Regions from separate parts of the Cryobacterium sp. MDB2-A-1 genome, predicted to be linked through region 1. Evidence: predicted binding sites of a transcription regulator. Region 1 holds the regulator's gene; each other region holds the start of a gene.

Evidence for each region. Region 1 encodes HspR, which represses chaperone genes until heat shock. Its sites were predicted from a motif close to AAGTTGAGTCNNNNNGACTCAACTT; they were not measured.
Region 2: the regulator HspR is predicted to act here: its motif matches at 2,550-2,574, upstream of E3O39_RS13385 (ATP-dependent Clp protease ATP-binding subunit).
Region 3: the regulator HspR is predicted to act here: its motif matches at 3,136-3,160, upstream of E3O39_RS15895 (ATP-dependent Clp protease ATP-binding subunit).

What each region holds. Positions count from the first base shown of each region.
Region 1 covers NZ_SOFK01000030.1:850-7,701, reverse strand. Annotated here, with positions in the region: gene E3O39_RS11890 (isocitrate lyase/phosphoenolpyruvate mutase family protein) at 1-629, opposite strand, end outside; gene E3O39_RS11885 (MFS transporter) at 706-2,025, opposite strand; gene dnaK (molecular chaperone DnaK) at 2,222-4,090, shown strand; gene E3O39_RS11875 (nucleotide exchange factor GrpE) at 4,090-4,695, shown strand; gene E3O39_RS11870 (DnaJ C-terminal domain-containing protein) at 4,688-5,698, shown strand; gene E3O39_RS11865 (heat shock protein transcriptional repressor HspR) at 5,701-6,117, shown strand; gene E3O39_RS11860 (methyltransferase) at 6,122-6,852, shown strand, end outside.
Region 2 covers NZ_SOFK01000032.1:16,675-23,526, reverse strand. Annotated here, with positions in the region: gene E3O39_RS13385 (ATP-dependent Clp protease ATP-binding subunit) at 1-2,531, opposite strand, end outside; gene E3O39_RS13380 (hypothetical protein) at 2,664-2,963, opposite strand; gene E3O39_RS13375 (maleylpyruvate isomerase family mycothiol-dependent enzyme) at 3,049-3,792, opposite strand; gene E3O39_RS13370 (FMN reductase) at 3,817-4,452, opposite strand; gene E3O39_RS13365 (LLM class flavin-dependent oxidoreductase) at 4,455-5,573, opposite strand; gene E3O39_RS13360 (hypothetical protein) at 6,072-6,329, shown strand; gene aroD (type I 3-dehydroquinate dehydratase) at 6,364-6,852, opposite strand, start outside.
Region 3 covers NZ_SOFK01000041.1:121,255-128,106, reverse strand. Annotated here, with positions in the region: gene E3O39_RS15905 (universal stress protein) at 67-975, opposite strand; gene E3O39_RS15900 (primary-amine oxidase) at 1,085-3,016, opposite strand; gene E3O39_RS15895 (ATP-dependent Clp protease ATP-binding subunit) at 3,202-5,388, shown strand; gene E3O39_RS15890 (zinc-dependent alcohol dehydrogenase family protein) at 5,528-6,574, shown strand; gene E3O39_RS15885 (nitroreductase family protein) at 6,687-6,852, opposite strand, start outside.

The DNA of each region.
Region 1 (6,852 bases):
ATCACGGAGATGCGGCCGTTGACCTCGTCGAGGGCCCGCTTGACCTTGTCCTCGTCCCCGAGGCCGAGGAAGAAGATCACGTCGGCGCCCGCGTCGAGATACGCGTTGGCGCGGGCCACGGCCTCGTCCCATTCGCCGCCGCCGGCCAGGGTGTCCACCCGGGCGTTGATCACGAGCGGCACGCCCGCGGCGTCGGCCCCGGTGCGCGCGGCGGCCACCCGGGCTGCCGCGGTCGCGATGTCGTACTGCGGTGCCTTCGCGGCGCCGATCGAGTCCTCGAGGTTGATGCCCGAGGCGCCGGCCTCCTCGACGAGGCGACGGACGTTGCGGGCGACGCCGGCGGCATCCGCTGCGTACCCCTTCTCGAAGTCGACCGACACCGGCAGGTCGACCGCGCCGATGATGATGCGTGCCGCCGCGATCGCCTCGTCGACCGTGAGCCCGCCGCCGTCTTCGAGGCCACGCACATTGGACACGGAGTGCGAGGCCGTTGCCAGGGCCCGCACGCCGGGCGCCTCCGACACGATCTTCGCGGTGATGGCGTCCCAGACGTTCGTCACGATGAGCGGTGTGCCCGGGACATGGAGCGCGTTGAGAAGTTCGGCCTTCTGGATCTGCTGAGTTGTCATCTCTCCAGCCTGACAAAGATGCCGCCCGTGGGCGAGATCACAGCGGATGTCCAGTCGATGAACAGAGATCGCCCAGCTACCCGAGCGGGTGCTGCTTCGCCTTCACCGGGATCAGCATCAGCAGCCCGACCAGGAGCACGAGCGCGATGCCGAGGATGCCCCAGACCTGGCTGCCCGAGACGCTGACGAACAGGGCGAAGAGCGTTGGTGCGAGGAAGGTCGCCGCCTTGCCGGTCGTCGCGTAGAGGCCGAAGATCTCGCCCTCGCGCCCGGCCGGGATGCCACGGGCGAGGAAGCTGCGGCTCGCGGACTGGGCCGGGCCGACGAACACGCACATCAGCAGGCCGAAGATCCAGAACATGGTCGCGCCGCCGGTGGCGAAGAAGAAGACGGCGAGGCCGGCGACGATGGTACCGGACAGGGCGACCACCATCACGTTCTTGGCCCCGAGGCGGTCGTCGAGGCGGCCGACGAGCACGGTGGAGATGCCGGCGATGACGTTGGCGACGATCGCGAAGATGATCACGTCGCCGCTCGAGAAACCGAAGGTGCCGGCCGCGAGGATGCCGCCGAACTGGAACACCCCGGTGAGGCCGTCGCGGAAGACCGCGCTCGCGATCAGGAAGAGCGCCAGCTGGCGGTCGCCGCGCCAGAGTGCGGCCACGTCGCGCCCGAGCAGTACATAGGAGCGGAAGAAGCCGACCCGCTCGCGCCGGGCGGCGGTGGGAGCCGCGTACTCGGGCACCCGGAAGAGCAGCGGCAGGGCGAACAGGCCGAACCAGGCTGCCGCGATGAGCATTGACACCCGCACCGACAGCCCGTTTGCGTCGGTGACGCCGAAAAGACCGACGTCGGGGTGGATGAAGCCGAAGTAAAGGATGAGCAGCAGCACGATGCCGCCGAAGTAGCCCATCGACCAGCCGAATCCGCTGACCCTGCCGATCGTCTTCGGCGTGGAGACCTGGCCGAGCATCGAGTTGTAGTTGACGGTCGCGAATTCGTAGAACACGGTCCCGGCGGCGAGGAGGATCAGTCCGAGCAGCAGGAAGTCGGGCGAGGCCTGCACGAAGAACATCGCGGCGGTGAGGCCGACGACGATGAAGGTGTTCACGCCGAGCCAGAGTTTCCGGCGACCGGAGGCATCGGAGCGCTGCCCCGTGATCGGCGCGAGCAGGGCCACGAGCAGGCCTGCGATCGCGAGCGCCCAGCCGAGCTGGGCCGAGATGACATCCTTGTCGCCGAACGACGACCCGGTGAGGTACACCGTGAAGACGAAGGTCGTGACGACGGCGTTGAATGCGGCCGAACCGCCGTCCCAGAGGCTCCAGGCGATCACGCCGCGCCCGGCCGGGGTGGGGTGATCTGCCGTGCCGCGCTGTTCCGCTGTCCCAGTCATGCGCTCAGAGTAGTGGTCGCCGGGGAACAGTGGGGAAATTGATCGGGAATCCAAAGTTGAGTCACTCACACTCAACTTTCAGCTGGCTGGCTTGACTCCGATTTCGGGCGGTGCCACACTTGAGTCAATACCGCTCAACTCTGGTCGATCATACCGATTGTCCCGTTGAGCTCACACTTTGAAGGAGAACGCACACATGGCCCGTGCAGTAGGCATCGACCTCGGAACCACCAACTCGGTGGTGGCCGTCCTCGAGGGTGGAGAACCCACCGTCATCGCGAACGCCGAAGGCTTCCGCACCACCCCGTCCGTCGTCGCATTCACCAAGGACGGCGAGGTTCTCGTCGGTGAGACCGCCAAGCGCCAGGCTGTCACCAACGTCGACCGCACCATTTCTTCCGTCAAGCGCCACATGGGCACCGACTGGACCGTCGGCATCGACGACAAGAAGTACACCCCGCAGGAGATCTCCGCCCGCATCCTCGCCAAGCTGAAGCGCGACGCCGAGCAGTACCTCGGCGACAAGGTGACGGATGCCGTCATCACCGTCCCCGCGTACTTCAACGACGCCGAGCGCCAGGCCACGAAGGAGGCCGGAGAGATCTCGGGCCTCAACGTGCTCCGCATCATCAACGAGCCGACCGCAGCAGCACTCGCTTACGGCCTGGACAAGGGCAAGGAAGACGAGCTCATCCTGGTCTTCGACCTCGGCGGCGGAACCTTCGACGTCTCGCTCCTCGAGGTGGGCAAGGACGACGACTTCTCGACCATCCAGGTGCGTTCGACCGCCGGTGACAACCGCCTCGGCGGCGACGACTGGGACCAGCGCATCGTCGACTACCTGATCAAGAAGTTCAAGGAAACCACCGGCGTCGACGTCTCCAAGGACAAGATCGCCAAGCAGCGCCTCAAGGAAGCCGCGGAGCAGGCCAAGAAGGAACTCTCCAGCAGCATGTCCACGAGCATCCAGCTGCCGTACCTCTCCCTGACCGAGAACGGCCCGGCCAACCTCGACGAGACGCTGACCCGCGCCCAGTTCGAGAAGATGACCGAAGACCTCCTCGACCGCACCAAGAAGCCGTTCCAGGACGTCATCCGTGAAGCCGGCGTCAAGGTGGGCGACATCGCCCACGTCGTGCTCGTCGGTGGTTCGACGCGTATGCCCGCCGTCTACGAGCTCGTCAAGAGCGAGACCGGCGGCAAGGACCCGAACAAGGGCGTCAACCCGGACGAGGTCGTCGCCGTCGGCGCCGCACTCCAGGCCGGTGTGCTGAAGGGCGAGCGCAAGGACGTCCTCCTGATCGACGTCACCCCGCTGAGCCTCGGCATCGAGACCAAGGGCGGCATCATGACGCGCCTCATCGAGCGCAACACGGCCATCCCGACCAAGCGCAGCGAGACCTTCACCACGGCAGACGACAACCAGCCGTCCGTCGCGATCCAGGTCTTCCAGGGCGAGCGCGAGTTCACCCGCGACAACAAGAACCTCGGCACCTTCGAGCTGACCGGTATCGCACCGGCCCCGCGCGGCATCCCGCAGGTCGAGGTCACCTTCGACCTCGACGCCAACGGCATCGTGCACGTGTCCGCCAAGGACAAGGGCACCGGCAAGGAGCAGTCCATGACCATCACGGGCGGTTCCTCGCTCGCGAAGGAAGACATCGAGCGCATGGTGCGCGAGGGCGAAGAGCACGCCGCAGAAGACAAGCGTCGTCGCGAAACCGCCGAGACCCGCAACACCGCCGAGCAGCTCGCGTACTCGATCGAGAAGCTCCTCAAGGAAAACGACGAGAAGCTCCCGGCCGAGGTCAAGACCGAGGTCCAGGCCGACGTCGACGCGCTCAAGTCTGCGCTCGCCGGAGACGACGAGGCCGCGGTCAAGACCGCGTTCGACAAGCTCAACGAGAGCCAGGGCAAGATCGGCGAGGCCATCTACAAGTCGAGCCAGGCGGATGCCGCGACGCCCCCCACCGAATCCGGCGAACCGACCGCTGACGCGGGCAAGTCCGACGAAGACGTGGTTGACGCCGAGGTTGTCGACGACGAGGAAGAAACCAAGAAGTAATGGCCAAGGACAAGGGTCCGGTCAACGGGCCGTCCGACGAAGAGGTGGAGCCGGTCGCCGCGGAGGAATCTGCGGCAGCCGAGGCGTCCGCCGAATCCGAGGCCGCTGCATCCGCTGAGGGCATCGAGGAAGACGAGCTGACGGTCCAGGACATCCTGGACGCCGCCACGCGCGAGGTCGCAGAGCCGACGAGTGAACATCTCGCCGACCTCAAGCGGGTCACCGCCGAGTACGCGAACTATCGCAAGCGCACCGAGGCGAACCGCGAGATCGAGCGTGAGCGCGTGACCGTGGACGTCGTCAAGGGCCTGATCCCGGTGCTCGACGACCTGGACCGTGCCGAGAAGCACGGCGACCTCGTCGCAGACACCGCATTCAGCACCATCGCAGCCAAACTGCGCACGAGCGTGGAGCGCCTCGGCGTGAAGCCGTTCGGCACGGTCGGCGAACCGTTCGACCCCACCGTGCATGAGGCCATCTTCCAGATGCCTACGCCCGATGTGACGGTCGACACGGTCGGCGAGGTGGTCGAGACCGGCTATTTCCTGGGCTCGACGCTGCTGCGTGTTGCCAAGGTCGTAGTCCAGGTACCGAGCGATGGCTAGCCAGGACTGGTTCGACAAAGACTTTTACAAGGTCCTCGGCGTCTCGAAAGACGTGACGCCGGCCGACCTCAAGAAGGCCTATCGCAAGCTCGCCCGCAAGTATCACCCGGACTCCAATCCGGGCAATCCTGCGGCCGAAGCGAAGTTCAAGGAAATCAGCGAGGCGCACTCGGTGATCGGCGACCCCGCACAGCGGAAGGAATACGACGCTGTGCGGGCCATGGGCGGTGGAGCACGCTTCACCGCCCCCGGTGGCGGAGGCGCCCAGCAGGGTGGCGGCTTCGACGACGTCTTCGGCGGCATGTTCGGTGGGGGTGCCCGGCAACAGGGCTACTCCTACCAGCAGCAGGGCGGGTTTGACGACCTGCTCGGCGGCATGTTCGGCCGGGGCGGCGCCGGCGGCGGCGGTTTCGGAACGTCCACGGGAGGTTTCCGCGGTTACGGCGGACCGACCCGCGGGCGGGACGTGATCGCATCCACGACCGTCGACTTCATCACCGCGACCCACGGCGACCAGATCACCCTGCAGACGCAGGATGGCCGGGCCATCAAGGTCAGGATTCCCGCCGGCGTCGCCGACGGGCAGAAGATCAAGCTCCGCGGCCAGGGCCAGCACAGCCCGGACGGCGGCGAGGCCGGTGACATCGTCCTCACCGTGACGGTGCGCAAGCACCCCGTCTTCGAGCGTGACGGCCTGAACCTGAGGCTGCACGTGCCCGTGACGTTCGTCGAGGCAGCTCTCGGCGCGACGATCGAAGTGCCGACCCTGGGTGGAGCGCCGGTCAAACTGCGCATCGCCCCCGGCACACCGAGCGGGCGGGTCCTGCGGGTCAAGGGACGCGGCGTTGTGACTCCGAAGGGCACCGGCGACTTGCTCGCCGAGGTCCAGGTCGCGGTGCCGTCGCACCTGTCGAAGGACGCCGAGGAGAAGCTCGCTGCTTTCGCGGCGGCCCTTCCCGACGAGAACCCGCGCGACGAACTGCTGGCGAGAGCGAGAGACTGACGGTGGACGAGAACTCCCGGGTGTTCGTCATTTCGACGGCCGCAGAGCTTGCGGGCATGCACCCGCAGACGCTGCGACAGTACGATCGCCTGGGACTGGTGAGTCCGGACCGCACCCCGGGCCGGTCTCGCCGGTATTCGATGCGTGATGTGGTGAAACTGCGCGAAATCGCGGAGCTGGGTGCCGAAGGCGTGAGCCTCGAGGGCATCCGGAGGATCATCGCGCTCGAGGACCACGTGCGCCGCCTCGAATCGCGTTTGCGCGAACTCGAAGCGGCCCTCGCCGATGAACTGCTGAACCGGTCGGGTCGCCGCGTCTTCGCGGCCGGCTCGGCCGGTGAGGTCATCTCGATGCGCGCGGGCACCAGAACCCGCCGCGCGAACCAGGTGGTCATCTGGCGCCCGCTTGACGGCCGCTGATCCCGTGGCGCCCGACCCCACTGCGTTCGACCCCACTGCGTTCGACCCCACTGCGTTCGACTTCGCCGCGCTCCGGCGTTTCCCCGACGTCGAGGCCTCCAACCTTTTTGCCGTCGACGCGAGCGACCGTCTGATCCTCGACGAGGCGGCAGAGAGCCTTCCCGCCGAACGGCTCGTTGTCGTCGAGGACCGGTATGGCGCCCTCACCCTCGGCGCGGCTGCGCTCTTCGGGGCCACCGGAATCCGCGTGCACCAGGACGCGCTCTCGGGCGAGGCGGCCCTGGCCCGGAATGCCGACGAGTTCGGCCTCACCGACCGCTACCGCTCGTTCCCACTGGGCCACGAGCTCCTGTCCGGCGCAATCCTTGTCCTCCTCCAGCTGCCCCGCAGCCTCGCTGCCCTCGACGAGATCGTCGAGGCGATCGCCCGGTACGCCGATCCCGCGGTCGTCGTTGTCGCCGGCGGGCGGCTCAAGCACATGACCCCGGCCATGAACGAGGTCCTCGCACGGCACTTCGAGCGGCTCCACGTCTCCCCGGCCCGGCAGAAGTCCCGGGTCTTGCGTGCCTCCGGTCCCCTCCGGGCGACGGAACAGGCGAGCCAGGCCTGGCCGCACGTCAGCAGGCATGACGACCTGGGTCTGACCGTGTGCGCGCACGGCGCCGCGTTCGCCGGCACCACGATCGACATCGGAACCCGGTACCTGCTCGAGTTCCTTGACCGTATGAAACCGGA
Region 2 (6,852 bases), on a different contig from region 1:
ACGAGTGCGCCGTCAGCAACCGAGACGTCGACTCCGGTACTCGCCAGCAGGTCAGAGCCGACGAGGAGGTCGGCGATCTTGTCGTCGAGTTCCCGCTGGATCACGCGGCGGAGCGGCCGGGCACCGTACTCGGGTTCGTAGCCCCGCGTGGCGATCCAGTCGATCGCGTCCTCGCTCACGGTCAGGGCGAAGCCCTGGGCGGCGAGCCGGGTGCGCGTCCCGGCGAGCAGCATCCGCACGATGTCGTGCAGTTGCGGCGCGTCGAGCTTGCGGAACAGCACGATCTCGTCGAGCCGGTTCAGGAACTCCGGACGCATCGCCTCGCGGAGCTTGCCCATCACCCGGTCGCGGAGCGCTTTCTCCGAGCCGAAGCCGTTGTCGGCCCCGCCATCGATCTGGGCGGTGAAGCCGAGGGCGCCGCTCCGGCTGGCGAGGAATTCGGAGCCGAGGTTGGAGGTCATGATGATGACCGTGTTCCGGAAGTCGACGGTGCGACCCTGGCCGTCGGTCAGGCGGCCGTCGTCGAGCACCTGCAACAGCAGGTTGAACACGTCGGGGTGGGCCTTCTCGATCTCGTCGAGCAGGATCACCGAGTACGGGTTCCTGCGCACGCGCTCGGTCAACTGCCCGGCCTCGTCGTAGCCGACGTAGCCGGGAGGGGACCCGACGAGCCGGCTCACGGTGTGCCGTTCGCCGAACTCGCTCATGTCGAAGCGCACCATCGCGTGCTCGTCGCCGAACAACGATTCAGCGAGGGCCTTGGCGAGCTCTGTCTTACCGACGCCCGTCGGCCCGAGGAACAGGAAGCTGCCGACGGGTCGGCCGGCATCGTTCATGCCCGTGCGATTGCGGCGCACCGCCTTGGCGATGAGCGTGACGGCGTCGTCCTGTCCGACGACGCGTTCGTGCAGCTCGGCCTCGAGCAGGCCGAGGCGGGAACGGTCGTCCGCGGTGAGCCGGGCGACGGGTATGCCCGTCGCGCGGGCAATGACGCCGGCGATCTCGGCCTCGCCGACGACGGCCTCTGCTGCAACGGCCTGGGCGGGGTCTTCCTGGAGCTGCAGCTGTGCCTGGACCGTCTCGATCTCGTCCCGGAGCCGGGAGGCCTCCTCGTATTGTTCGGTGAGGACGGCGGCGCTCTTCGCCTCCTCGAGTGTCACCACGCGCGCACGCAGGGCCTCGAGGGCCTCACGGTCGGGCAGGGAGCCGAGGGTCAGGCGCAGCCGGGCACCGGCCTGGTCGATCAGGTCGATGGCCTTGTCGGGCAGGAACCGGTCGGACACGTAGCGTGCGGAAAGCTCGACGGCGGCACGCAGCGCCTCGTCGGTGTAGCGCACGCCGTGGTGCTCTTCGTAGCGGCCGCGCAGCCCCGCAAGGATGCTCACCGCGTCGTCGATGCTCGGCTCGCCGACCCGCACGGTCTGGAAACGGCGTTCGAGGGCCGGGTCCTTCTCGACCTTCCGGTACTCCTTGAGCGTCGTCGCGCCGATCACGTGCAACTCACCGCGCGCCAGCCGCGGCTTGAGGATGTTTCCGGCGTCCATGCCGCCGTCGCCGGATCCGCCGGCGCCGACGACCGTGTGCAGCTCGTCGATGAAGATCACGAGCTCGCCGCTGTGCGCGGTGATCTCGTCCATGGTCTTACCGAGGCGTTCCTCGAAGTCGCCGCGGTACCGGGTCCCGGCGACCATCGCCGCGAGGTCGAGTGCCACGACGCGCTTGCCGCGCAGTTGCTCCGGCACGGTTCCCGCCACGATGGCCTGCGCGAGCCCTTCGACGACGGCGGTCTTGCCGACGCCGGCCTCGCCGATCAGAACCGGGTTGTTCTTGGTGCGCCGGGAGAGGATCTCGATCGTCTGTTCGATCTCGTCGGCACGGCCGATCACCGGGTCGAGTTTCCCGTCGCGGGCCCGGGCCGTGAGGTCGGTGCCGTAGGTGTCGAGCATCGGCGTTTCCGAAGCGGATGCCGGGGCAGGGTCCTGGCCCGTCGCATCCGCCTGCGGCTCGCGTGCACCGGCCTGCAGGGATTCCTGGGTGACGCCGGCCGCAGCGAGGACCTGGCCGGCCGGGGAGTCCTCGTTCACCACGAAGGCGAAGAAGAGATGTTCGGGGTCGATGTAGGTCGACCCGAAGGCGCGCGCGATCTGGTGCGCGTCGAGGAGGGCGCGCTGGGCGGAGGGGGTGAGTCCCGGCGTCGCGTCTCCGGTCGGGGCAGAGCGCTCCGGCAGGCGCTGCTCGGCGGCCAGGGCGAGGGCCGCGGGGTCTGCGCCGGCATTCCGGATCGCCTGGGCGGCCGGTTCGCGCAGGACGAGGACCCGGAGAATGTGCAGGACGTCGACGTGGGAGTGCCCGTGCTCGACCGCGTACTGGGCGGCCTCGGCGAGCACCTCGTGGGTGCGGCGGCTGAGCAGCCGGGTGATGTCGATCGGGCGCCCTGTTGGTGCAGCACCCTGCTGGCCCTGCAGGTAGCGGGCGATGAACTCGTCGAACGAACCGTTACCGGAATCCGCGGGACCGAAGAATGTAGGCACGAGACCTCCTGATCTTGAAACTTGAGTGCTATTGACTCAACTCAACGTCAGGCCGTGGGTTTCATTCCCGCCTCATGCTGGGAAACCCCCGGTTACGCGGTCGGCGAACGGAGTGCGAACAGGCCCAGAGGTTCAGGCCCCGAGGATGCCGCGCGCCACGACGACGACGGTCACGGCCGCGACGCCCAGCGCGATCAGGACCAGGCCCCGGCCGTGCACGCCAGCGGGCATGACCCGGAGCGCGCGCATCGAGTATGCGAGCCCGACGAGGACAGCGATGACTCCCCAGAACGGGAGCACGAGAGCGAGGACGAATCCGGCGAGGGTGATCCAGAATCCGAGCGAGCGCCCGGGTGTCTTCGTCCAGTCGGCACGCGGCGCGCCGAGGGCGATCAGTCGGTTGTCCTGCATGTTCGCGCGCGGATCGTCCACTGTCAGCCCCCGTTGTTTCGAGTACCAGTCTGCCACGCGGCGGGATCGTTCAGCGCGATCGTTCAGCGGGATCGTTCAGCTGGGCTCAGAGCCACCGAGGCGGGTCGGCCGGAGTCCCGGCGCTCGAACCCACGCCGGAACCGCCACGCCCGGTCGCCCACTGGACGAGGCCAGCGAGGCTGCCGGACACGACGATGGGATGCGCGGAATGGAGGTCGCCGAACCTGCGCTCGTCGTGGGAATCAGTGACGGAGAGCACGAGGTCTCCCCCGTCACCCCGGGTCGCCCAGGCCGAGGTGATCTCGGTGAGCAGGCGATCGAGCACCTCGACCGGCACGTCGGCGAAGGATGCGCCGGTCGCGAGGTCGATCGTGTGCACCCAGAGTTCCTGGTTGCGCATCCACACGGTCTCGGACACGGCGATCTCCCGGCCGCTCGGGGTCCGGACCGGGTGGCTCCACGCCTCGGGGGTGAGCCGGCGCCACGCGGCGTCGAGCTGGATGGTCGCGACGTCGAAGAGGGTCCGCAGGGCGTCGCGGTCGAGCTCGGCCCCGGCGGCGATGTCGCTGTCGCGAGCCGCGTTCGAGACGTACATCGGCGTTTCGACGTCGGTGCGCGCCCAGGTCACGAGTCGTACGATGCCCCTCGCGTTATATGCGACATGGGCGATCACGTGACGGCGGCTCCAGCCGGGCAACAGCGAGTCGCCGTCGAGGTCGACGTTCGACAACCCGTTGAGCTCGTGCGCGAAGAACGCGGTCGCGCGACGAGCGAGCAGGAGTTGCGCGAGCAGCTCGGGATCAGCGGAGAGAGCGGTAGGTGCGGGCATTCCCCCATTCTCGCAGGGAACCGGTCAGATCGAGGGCTGGAATCCGCCCGTCGGACTGAAGGACGCGTCGATCGTGAACGGGTCGCGCACGGAATTCGAGCGATCGGATGCCGCGATGAGAGCCGCGAGTTCCCCGGCCGCCCTGTCGATGCGGTCGGGCAGCGTCTTGACCGTGTCCGCGCCGCTTCCCCAGTCCTCCGATGCGGCGAACACCGCGGTGGTGGCGACGACCGCGTGCAGGTAGGTGAACATCGGGCGGATGGCGTAGTCAAGGGCCAGGGAATGGCGTGCGGTGCCCGCCGTCGCCGCGATGACCGTCGGCATGTCGGTCAGCGACCGGTTGTCGATGACGTCGAAGAACGACTTGAAGAGGCCGCTCGCGCTGGTCGTGAAGATCGGGGTGACGGCGATGAGCCCGTCCGCGCCGGTCACGGCTTCGATCACCGCATCGAGCTTCGGGCTCGGGAACCCGGTGAGCATGTTGTTCATCACGTCGAGGGCGACGTCGCGCAGTTCGAAGATCCTGACCTCGGCGGGGATGCCTTTCTCGGCCAGGCGGGAGGAGGTCGCCTCCGCAAGACGGTCGGCGAGCATCCTCGTCGAGGACGGCTGGCTGAGTCCTGCGGTGACGACGGCGATGGTACGGGTGCGTTCCGTCATGGCTAGGCCACCTCGACCGGAGCGCCGACGGATGCGCCGACGGGAGCCGCGGCCGCCGCAGCGACGAGCGACGCGTGGGTGGGGGCATCCGGAACCGTTGCCGGACGGTTCTTCGCGAACTCGCGGCGCAGCACGGGCACAACCTCTTCACCGAGCAGATCGAGCTGTTCGAGAACGGTCTTGAGCGGCAGTCCGGCGTGGTCCATCAGGAACAGCTGGCGCTGGTAGTCGCCCACGTAGTCCCGGAAGCCGAGAGTGCGGTCGATGACTTCCTGCGGGCTGCCGACGGTGAGCGGCGTCTGCGAGGTGAATTCCTCGAGGCTCGGGCCGTGGCCGTAGACGGGCGCGTTGTCGAAGTACGGGCGGAACTCCTTCACGGCGTCCTGCGAGTTCTTGCGCATGAAGACCTGGCCGCCGAGTCCGACGATCGCCTGCTCGGCGGTGCCGTGGCCGTAGTGCTCGAAGCGCTGGCGATAGAACCCGACCATTTTCGCGGTGTGCGAGGCCGGCCAGAAGATGTGGTTGGCGAAGAAGCCGTCGCCGTAGAATGCGGCCTGCTCGGCGATCTCCGGGGTGCGGATGCTGCCGTGCCAGACGAACGGCGCGACGCCGTCCAGGGGGCGGGGCGTCGACTGGAAGCCCTGCAGCGGGGTGCGGAACTGGCCCTCCCAGTCCACGAATTCCTCGGTCCAGAGCCGGCGCAGGAGCGCGTAGTTCTCGAGCGCGAGGGGAATGCCCTGGCGGATGTCCTGGCCGAACCACGGGTAGACCGGGCCGGTGTTGCCGCGGCCGAGGGTCAGGTCCACCCGGCCGTCGGCGACGTGCTGGAGCATCGCGAAGTCTTCGGCGATCTTGACCGGGTCACTCGTCGTGATCAGGGTCGTCGCCGTGGAGAGGATGATGCGCTCGGTCTTGGCCGCGATGTAGCCGAGCATCGTGGTCGGGCTCGAGGGCACGAAGGGCGGATTGTGGTGCTCACCGGTTGCAAACACGTCGAGTCCGACTTCTTCGACCTTCTGGGCGATCGTCAGGATCGCCTTGATGCGCTCCTGCTCGGTCGGGGTACGGCCGGTGGTCGGGTCGGTTGTCAGGTCCCCGACCGAAAAGATTCCGAACTGCATGGTCAGCCTCTCTGAGTGTTCACTGCATTTTCTCGGGCAGTATTTTCAATGCATTTGCATGGATATCGTACCCAACCTCGATCGGGGGTTTCCTATTCCCGCACGACAGAGACCTCGCCTGAGACACGGTGATACTCAGAAATATCTCATGGATCGCCGATATCCGGCCGTTGACATCTCGGAGTGAATCACATAATGTTTCTCCAAAGTTCCTCCGCCCGATGAAGTGCTTCAGGATCCCCGTCGGCCGTTCGGTAACCCGCCGTACTGCCGCACCCGAGAAACCGCTTCATCACGGAAGGACCACTGATGCGGGAACGACTCCAGGCTTCGCCTCACGTCGGTTCGCGACATCATCCGCTGCGCCGCCCATCGGCCCACACCACGCGCTGAGAGCGCTCACCAGGAACGCCCGGCACCACTGCCGGTTGTCCCCGGTTCGCTCGCCGCCGCAGCAGCTCCCCCACACTCACCCCAGAGAAAGAATTGGGTATCCCCATGAACCACGAATCCTCCGACCTGCCGCAGAAGTCCGAACACGCGGAGAACTACGAGCACACCGAGCACACCGAGCGCACCGAGCGCACCGAGAACGTCGCGTACACCGAGAGCCTGAAGCACGCCGACGAACCCGAGCACGGCCAGACCCTGGCACCGTCGGAGGTGGGCAGCATGTTCTCCGAGTACCGGCGTCGCCAGCTGAACATCTTCCGCGAACGCGAATCGACCCTCGAGCTCGACGACACCGCGATCTAGCACACAGCGATCTGGCGGGGCTCAGCAGGCCCGGTCACCGGGCTCCGTGCACCAGGTCCAGGACGGCACGCAACTCGCTGGCCTCGATCTGGCCCGGGGCGCTCGAGGCTCCGACGGAACCGAAGGTGACACAGGAACCGAAGGTCTCCCCGGCCAGCCTCGACACCACGCCGAGTCCCCCCATGGACATCGCGATCACCGGGCGCCGGGCCTGCTCGGCGACGAACTCGGCGGTCGCGTCCATCAGGGTGAGGACATCGCGCGGGCTCGACGGCATCACCGCGAGCTTGAGCACATCCGCCCCGAGTGCCTGCTGCTCCGCGAAGCGTGCGAGAATCTCGGCCCGCGGCGGCGTGGACTCGAAGTCGTGCGAGGACATCACGACGAGGACGCCCGTCTCGTGGGCCGCGCTCACGATGCGGAGCAGGCACGACCGCTCGGTGAAGAGTTCGACGTCGACCGCATCGACCCCGGCGGCGATCGCCAGCCCGAGCAGGTCGGCGTAGGCCTCCGGGAGGATGTC
Region 3 (6,852 bases), on a different contig from region 1:
GAAGGTCGAACCCCATTCTCCCACGGTGTGGCCGGCAGCGGAGGCGGCGGCGGCCTCCGCTGCCGCTCAGCGGGCGAGGCGGGCGGCGGCGCCGGTGGGGACGACGACGAGCGGCACCGGAAGGGCGTTGAGCATCCGGTGGGCGGTGATGCCGAGGAAGATCGTGGTCGGCTGGGCGAGGCGGCTCGAACCGACGAAGGCGACTTCGTCCGTTCGCCACTCGATGGCCTCCACCGCGGACTCCACGTTCTCGCCGACGGCGACCTCGGTCGTGATGGCGCCCGGAGCAGACGATCGCGTCGAGTAATACTCGAGCACCGATTCGAGATGCGCCGTGCTCTCCGCGGTCCGGGCCGCCTCGACAGCGGGCGTCGACTCGCCGTGCTGGGCGCGCCGGGAGTCGACCTCGACGAGGGTGAGGAAGCGCACGTCAACGCTGAGGCCCTCCGTGAACGCCAGCAGCGAATCGAGGAGAGTCGACCAGCCGGGCCGGGTTCCGATCGCGCAGGTGATCCGGGAGATCTGCGCCGGGGCGAGGTACCCGTGCGGCGCGAGGGCGACGGGTACGGGCGAGGCGTGCAGGAGGGCGTTTGCGACACTGCCGATCGTGTAGCGACCGCGGATGCCGTGGCGTGAGGCTCCGACGACGATCCGGTCGGAGTCGAATTCCGTGACGGCCCTCAGCAGCCCGTCGGAGGTCGCATCCGCCCAGATCAGGTGCGTCGTGGCCACGACGTCGGCCGGCACTCTCGCCGCGGCGCCGGCGAGCCACTCGAGGCCCTGCTGTTCGAGGAGCGCCTCGAAGTCGGAGCCGGAGGCGCGCAGCCGGGAGGGCGCGATAGTGGAGTGCGGCAGCACGAGGCACAGCCGCAGCTCGGCTCCGGTCAGCCGGGCGAGGGCGACCCCGAGTTCGATGGCATCATTGCCGCGATCGGTCGCTTCGTAGGCGACGACGTAGTTCGCTGTCCTGGTCACGCTGGATCTCCCTGGGTTCTCGGTGAAATGTCGGTGGGGCTGGTCTGTGCGCTTCGTGGCCGGTGCTGCTCGGTGCTGCTCAACGCTGGTCAGTGCTGGTCAGTGCTGGTCAGTGCTGGTCGTGATGCTCATGTCCGTGCGCGTGTCCTGCGGCACCCGGCTGCACGTCGAGGGAGGGGTTGCGGTCGAAGAAGCCGACCGGCTTGAGCCAGAATGACACGGTGTCGGCCGGCATGACGGGCCACTCCTCGGGGCGGGTGATGTGGTGGATGCCGAAGACGTACCAGAGCACGATGTCGGTGTTCCGCACCGGCCGCCCGGCGCGGGTCCACTCGGGCAGGCCGTGGTCGACCGCGCTCTGGTTGACGAACTCGCCGCAGGGCCAGCGCTGCGTCTCGTCTCCGGGGGTGACCCACACCGTGTGCCCGATCACCTGGGCGCGCTGGAACACCGGCGAGGAGGGGTCGAAGAACGAGGGAATGGCGCCGCCCGGAACGAGCTTGTACGACACCGGGGTGCCGAGCCCGTTCAACGTCGCCTCGTTCACGACCTTCCAGCTGCGTTGGGTGGCCCAGTCATAGTCGTCGAAGCCCTCGGTCTCGATCGGCGTGTTCCGCTGGGTGAGGGCGAGGCCGAGCGGATTCGCTTCGTCGATCGGCTCGACGCGCGTCTCGGAGCGGAACACCGTGTTCTCGGTCCCGTCGATGTCGAGGTCCATCCGGGCGACGATGAAGTGCTGGTGGAAGGGGGCGTATGTGCGGGTGTCCACAAGGGTGCCGTTCGGATGCGGGTGGCCCGCGTCGAGGCTCGTGACGACCATGATCCCGGTCGCGCGCACCTCGCACTCCATATTGCCGTCCTGGTAGAAGCGCCAGTAGACGAGGTATTCGTAGTTCGCGACGGTGACGTGGAAGGAGACGACGAGGCGACGCATCCGCCGTACCTCCGATCCGCCATCGTGGTCGACGTGCTTCCAGAGCACGGCGTTGTCCTCTTCGTGGATGCAGATGGCGTTGGGAATCGAGTATGGTTCGCCGGCGCTGTTGTGCAGCACGGCGTCGAGGTAGCGGATCTCGCCGAGGCAATCGCAGCCCAGTTCGAGTGAGGTCGTCATGAAGCCCAGGCCCCACTCGCCGATATCGAAAGCCGTGCGACGGAAATGATCGACGCTCGGATCCCGGTAGGGCACGACCATTTCGGCGAAGGAGAGCCGGTTGGCGATCGGGCGGACGCGCTCGCCGTCCCGGTAACTCACCTCGTGCAGCGTCATGCCCTCCCGGTAGTTGAAGCCGACCCGGAGCGACCAGTTCTGCCACTCGACCCGGTGGCCGGTGACGGTGAAGCTCGGCCCCTCTGCCTGCACGATGTCGAGCGGCCTCAGCGGAGGCCGCCGGCTCAGATCGCGGATGCGAGGAGGGATGAGATGCGGCACGTATTCGCCCATCACGGCCGGGCGGTCGACCGCGAACGAGTCCTCGACGTCGAGGAGTTCCATCGTGTTGACGTCGATCACGAAGTGCAGTCCGCTCACCGGTCCGGCATAGGGGTTGGCGCCCGCCTCCGCGCGCACCCAGACGTCGGACCAGCCGATCCTCCTGCCCCGGAATCGCTCAGGGATGACGGCGTCACCGTAGGTCCAGGTGTCGATGAAGACGTTGTCGAGATCGGTGATGTCCCGGCTGGCGAGGGCGGCGACGACGTCCGGGTGCGCGCGGAGAGCCGCATCCGCTTCGTCCCACTCGTCGACCGTGAAGTTGGCCTGCACGCCCGGCACCGTGGTCCAGTCGAGCAGGGCGTCTGCGCTGAGGGAGACGACCGCCACCCAGGTGCTGTTCTCGGCCCGGTTCAGCACGACGAGCCGGGCGAGGCGCTCGGGCACCGCACCGGCACGATCGAAGGCGGACCTGGCGTGCCGGCCCGGCTCGACGAGTTCGATCGAGGCGAAGCGCCAGCCCGGTCCGACACCGCGCTCGCGGCCGACGATGGCTGCGGCCGCGGTGAACTCATCGGCCGTCAGTGGGTCGAGGGGATGGAAGGTCATCGGGGCTCCTCATCATCGAAGGCGTGTCTCGGCGGCGCTGTCGCCTGCCGCCGTTTGCGGTCATTATGGCACCGGTGCCGCCGGACGCGAGTGCTGGCGCCGAGCGTCGCCAGCCTCTAAACTTGAGTCGACGCGACTCAGCTTTGTTTGTCGGCGGGCTGTCGCACGAGAGAGAGGAACTTCCCATGCAAGCAGGCCAGCAGCCGCCCCAGGAAGAGGCGAAGTCTGCGCTCGAGAAGTACGGCGTGAACCTCACCGAGATCGCGAAGAGCGGCAAGCTCGACCCCGTGATCGGGCGGGACGCCGAGATTCGCCGCGTGAGCCAGGTGCTCACCCGCCGCACCAAGAACAACCCGGTGCTGATCGGCGAACCCGGTGTCGGGAAGACCGCCGTTGTCGAGGGTCTCGCCCAGCGGATCGTGGCCGGCGACGTGGCCGACTCACTCAAGGGCAAGCAGCTCGTGGCGCTCGACCTCGCCGCCCTCGTGGCCGGGGCGAAGTACCGCGGCGAGTTCGAGGAGCGGCTGAAGGCCGTGCTCAAGGAGATCAACGACGCCGAGGGTCAGATCATCACCTTCGTCGACGAACTGCACACCCTGATGGGTGCGGGCGGCGGGGAGGGCTCTGTCGCGGCATCCAACATGCTCAAGCCGATGCTCGCCCGCGGCGAACTGCGCCTGATCGGAGCGACGACGCTCAACGAATACCGCGAGTTCATCGAGAAGGACGCCGCCCTCGAGCGGCGCTTCCAGCCGGTGCTCGTCGACGAGCCGAGCGTGGAGGACACGGTCGCGATCCTGCGCGGCCTCAAGGAGCGCTACGAGGCGCACCACAAGGTGTCGATCGCGGATGCCGCTCTCGTCGCGGCCGCGTCCCTCTCGAACCGGTACATCACCGCCCGTCAGCTGCCGGACAAGGCCATCGACCTGATCGACGAGGCCGCGAGCCGGTTGCGGATGGAGATCGATTCCGCCCCCGTCGAGATCGACGAGCTGCGCCGCAGCGTCGACCGGCTCAAGCTCGAGGAGCTGGCCCTCAAGAAGGAGAAGGACGACGCCTCCCGCCAGAGGCTCGAGAAGCTGCGGGCCGACCTGCTCGAACGTGAGGACACCCTGAAGGGACTGCAGGCCCGGTGGGACAAGGAACGCGCCTCGCTCAACCGGGTCGGCGAGCTCAAGACCCGACTCGACACCGCGCGGAGTGAATCGGAGCGGGCCCAGCGCGAGGGCAACCTCGAACGCGCCTCCCGGCTGCTCTACGGCGACATCCCCGTGATGGAACGCGAACTCGCCGCCGCCGAGCAGGCAGAGTCCGACGGACCGCGGATGGTCAACGACCAGGTCACCGCGGAGGACATCGCTGCCGTCGTCGCGATGTGGACGGGTATTCCCGTCGGTCGCCTGCTCCAGGGCGAGACCGAGAAGCTGCTCAACCTCGAGGGCGAGCTCGCGCATCGGCTGATCGGCCAGAAGCGCGCCGTGCGCGCGGTCGCAGACGCGGTGCGTCGCAGCCGGGCCGGCATCTCCGACCCCGACCGGCCGACCGGCTCGTTCCTGTTCCTCGGACCGACCGGCGTGGGCAAGACCGAGCTCGCCAAGGCGCTCGCCGAGTTCCTCTTCGACGACGAGAAGGCCATGATCCGCATCGACATGAGCGAGTACGGCGAGAAGTTCTCGGTGTCCCGCCTGGTCGGGGCGCCTCCCGGCTACGTCGGCTACGAGCAGGGCGGGCAGCTCACCGAGGCGGTGCGCCGGCGCCCGTATTCGGTGATCCTGTTCGACGAGGTCGAGAAGGCGCATCCCGAGATCTTCGACGTGCTGCTGCAGGTGCTCGACGACGGGCGCCTCACCGACGGCCAGGGCCGCACCGTCGACTTCCGCAACACCATCCTCGTGCTGACGTCGAACCTCGGCTCGGCGTTCCTGATCGACCCGACGCTCAGCACCGAGCAAAAGGAGGAAGCCGTGCAGCTGCTCGTGCGGCAGACCTTCAAGCCGGAATTCGTGAACCGGCTCGACGACATCGTCGTCTTCCAGTCGCTGTCGATGGAGGACCTCGGCCAGATCGTGGAGCTCATGATCGACCGGCTCGAGAAGCGCCTCGTGGAGCGCCGCCTCGAACTGGCCGTGACGCCGCGGGCGCGCACCTGGCTCTCCGAACGCGGCTACGACCCGATGTACGGCGCCCGCCCACTGCGGCGGCTCATGCAGACCGAGATCGACGACCGGCTCGCGACCGCGATCCTCTCCGGCAAGGTGCGCGACGGTGACACCGTGCTCGTGGACCTCGCGGCCGATGGCGACTCCCTCACGGTCGCGCCTGCGCCCGCTGTGCCGGTGCCGCCGCATCCGCTCGACGAGGCCGACCTCTAGAGCGCCGGCCCGTATCATCGCGAGAGCGGGTGAGGCGTCGTTTTCGCACCCTGAAACCGACGATTCACCCGCTTTCGCGGTCAGCGGAACGGGGGCTGGGCGACGGCGTGCCGGCGAGGTCGGGAACTAGGCTCGGAGCATGCGTGCAACTGTGATCTATGGCGAGCGGGACATCCGCCTCGAAGAAGTACCCGACCCGATTCTCTCGACCGGCGGTGACGCGATCGTGCGCGTCGTCGCAGCCTGCGTGTGCGGCTCCGACCTGTGGCCGTACCGCGGCGTGCAGCCGACCAAGGAGCCGCACCGGATCGGCCACGAATTCGTCGGCGTTGTCGAGGAAATCGGCGCAGACGTCACCACGATCAAGGTCGGCGACTTCGTCATCGCGCCGTTCTACGACTGCGACAACACGTGTATCAACTGCCGGAACGGCGTGAGCACCTCCTGCCTGCACGGCGGCTGGTGGGGTGCTGACGACCGGCTCGGCGGCTTCGCCGACGGCGCCCAGGGCGAGCGCGTCCGCGTGCCGCACGCGGACGGTTCCCTCGTCGCGACACCGTCCCAGCCGACGGATGCCCAGATCCCGGGCCTGCTGACCCTCGCAGATGTGATGGGCACCGGGCACCACGCCGCGGTCTCCGCGGGAGTGACCCCGGGCAGCACCGTCGTCGTCGTGGGTGACGGCGCCGTGGGCCTGTGTGCGATCCTCGCCGCGAAGCGCCTCGGGGCCTCACGGATCGTCGCCATGTCCCGGCACGCCTCGCGGCAGGTCGTCGCGCGCGAATTCGGCGCGACTGACATCGTCGAGGAGCGTGGCGCCGAGGGCGTCGCGAAGATCCACGAGATGTTCGACGGCATCGGCGCGGACTTCGTGCTCGAGTGCGTCGGAACCAAGGAATCGATGGAGCAAGCTGTCGCATCGGCCCGACCCGGCGGAATGGTCGGTTACGTGGGCGTGCCCACCGGTGGCCCGATTGCCATGCAGCCCCTCTTCGGCCGCAATGTCGGGATCAACGGCGGTGTCGCATCCGTGCGCGGCTACATCGAGGAACTGCTGCCGGAGGTGCTCTCCGGGGCGATCAACCCGGGCCGTGTCTTCGACCTGGAGCTGCCGCTCGCCGACGTCGCCGAGGCGTACGCCGCGATGGACGAGCGCCGCGCGATCAAGGTCCTCCTCCGCCCCTAACCCGCCCGGAACCCGCCGCTCGCAGCGTTCCTGGCCGCGAGAGTACGAAAAAGGCCCCTTCGCTTCGCGTGAAGGGGCCTTTTTCGTACTCTCGCGGGGGAAGCGGGGTGGGTCAGTCGTTGGCGAGCAGGAGCTCGGTGAGGGGCTTGCGGGTGCGCGGCGCGATCTCACGGGCGTAGAGCTCGGGGGAGAGGGCGTCGACGTCACCGAGGACACCGAGGACGGTCACCGAGACGACGGCGAGGTCGGACGTGAGGCCGAAGGCCTCGGCGATCGCC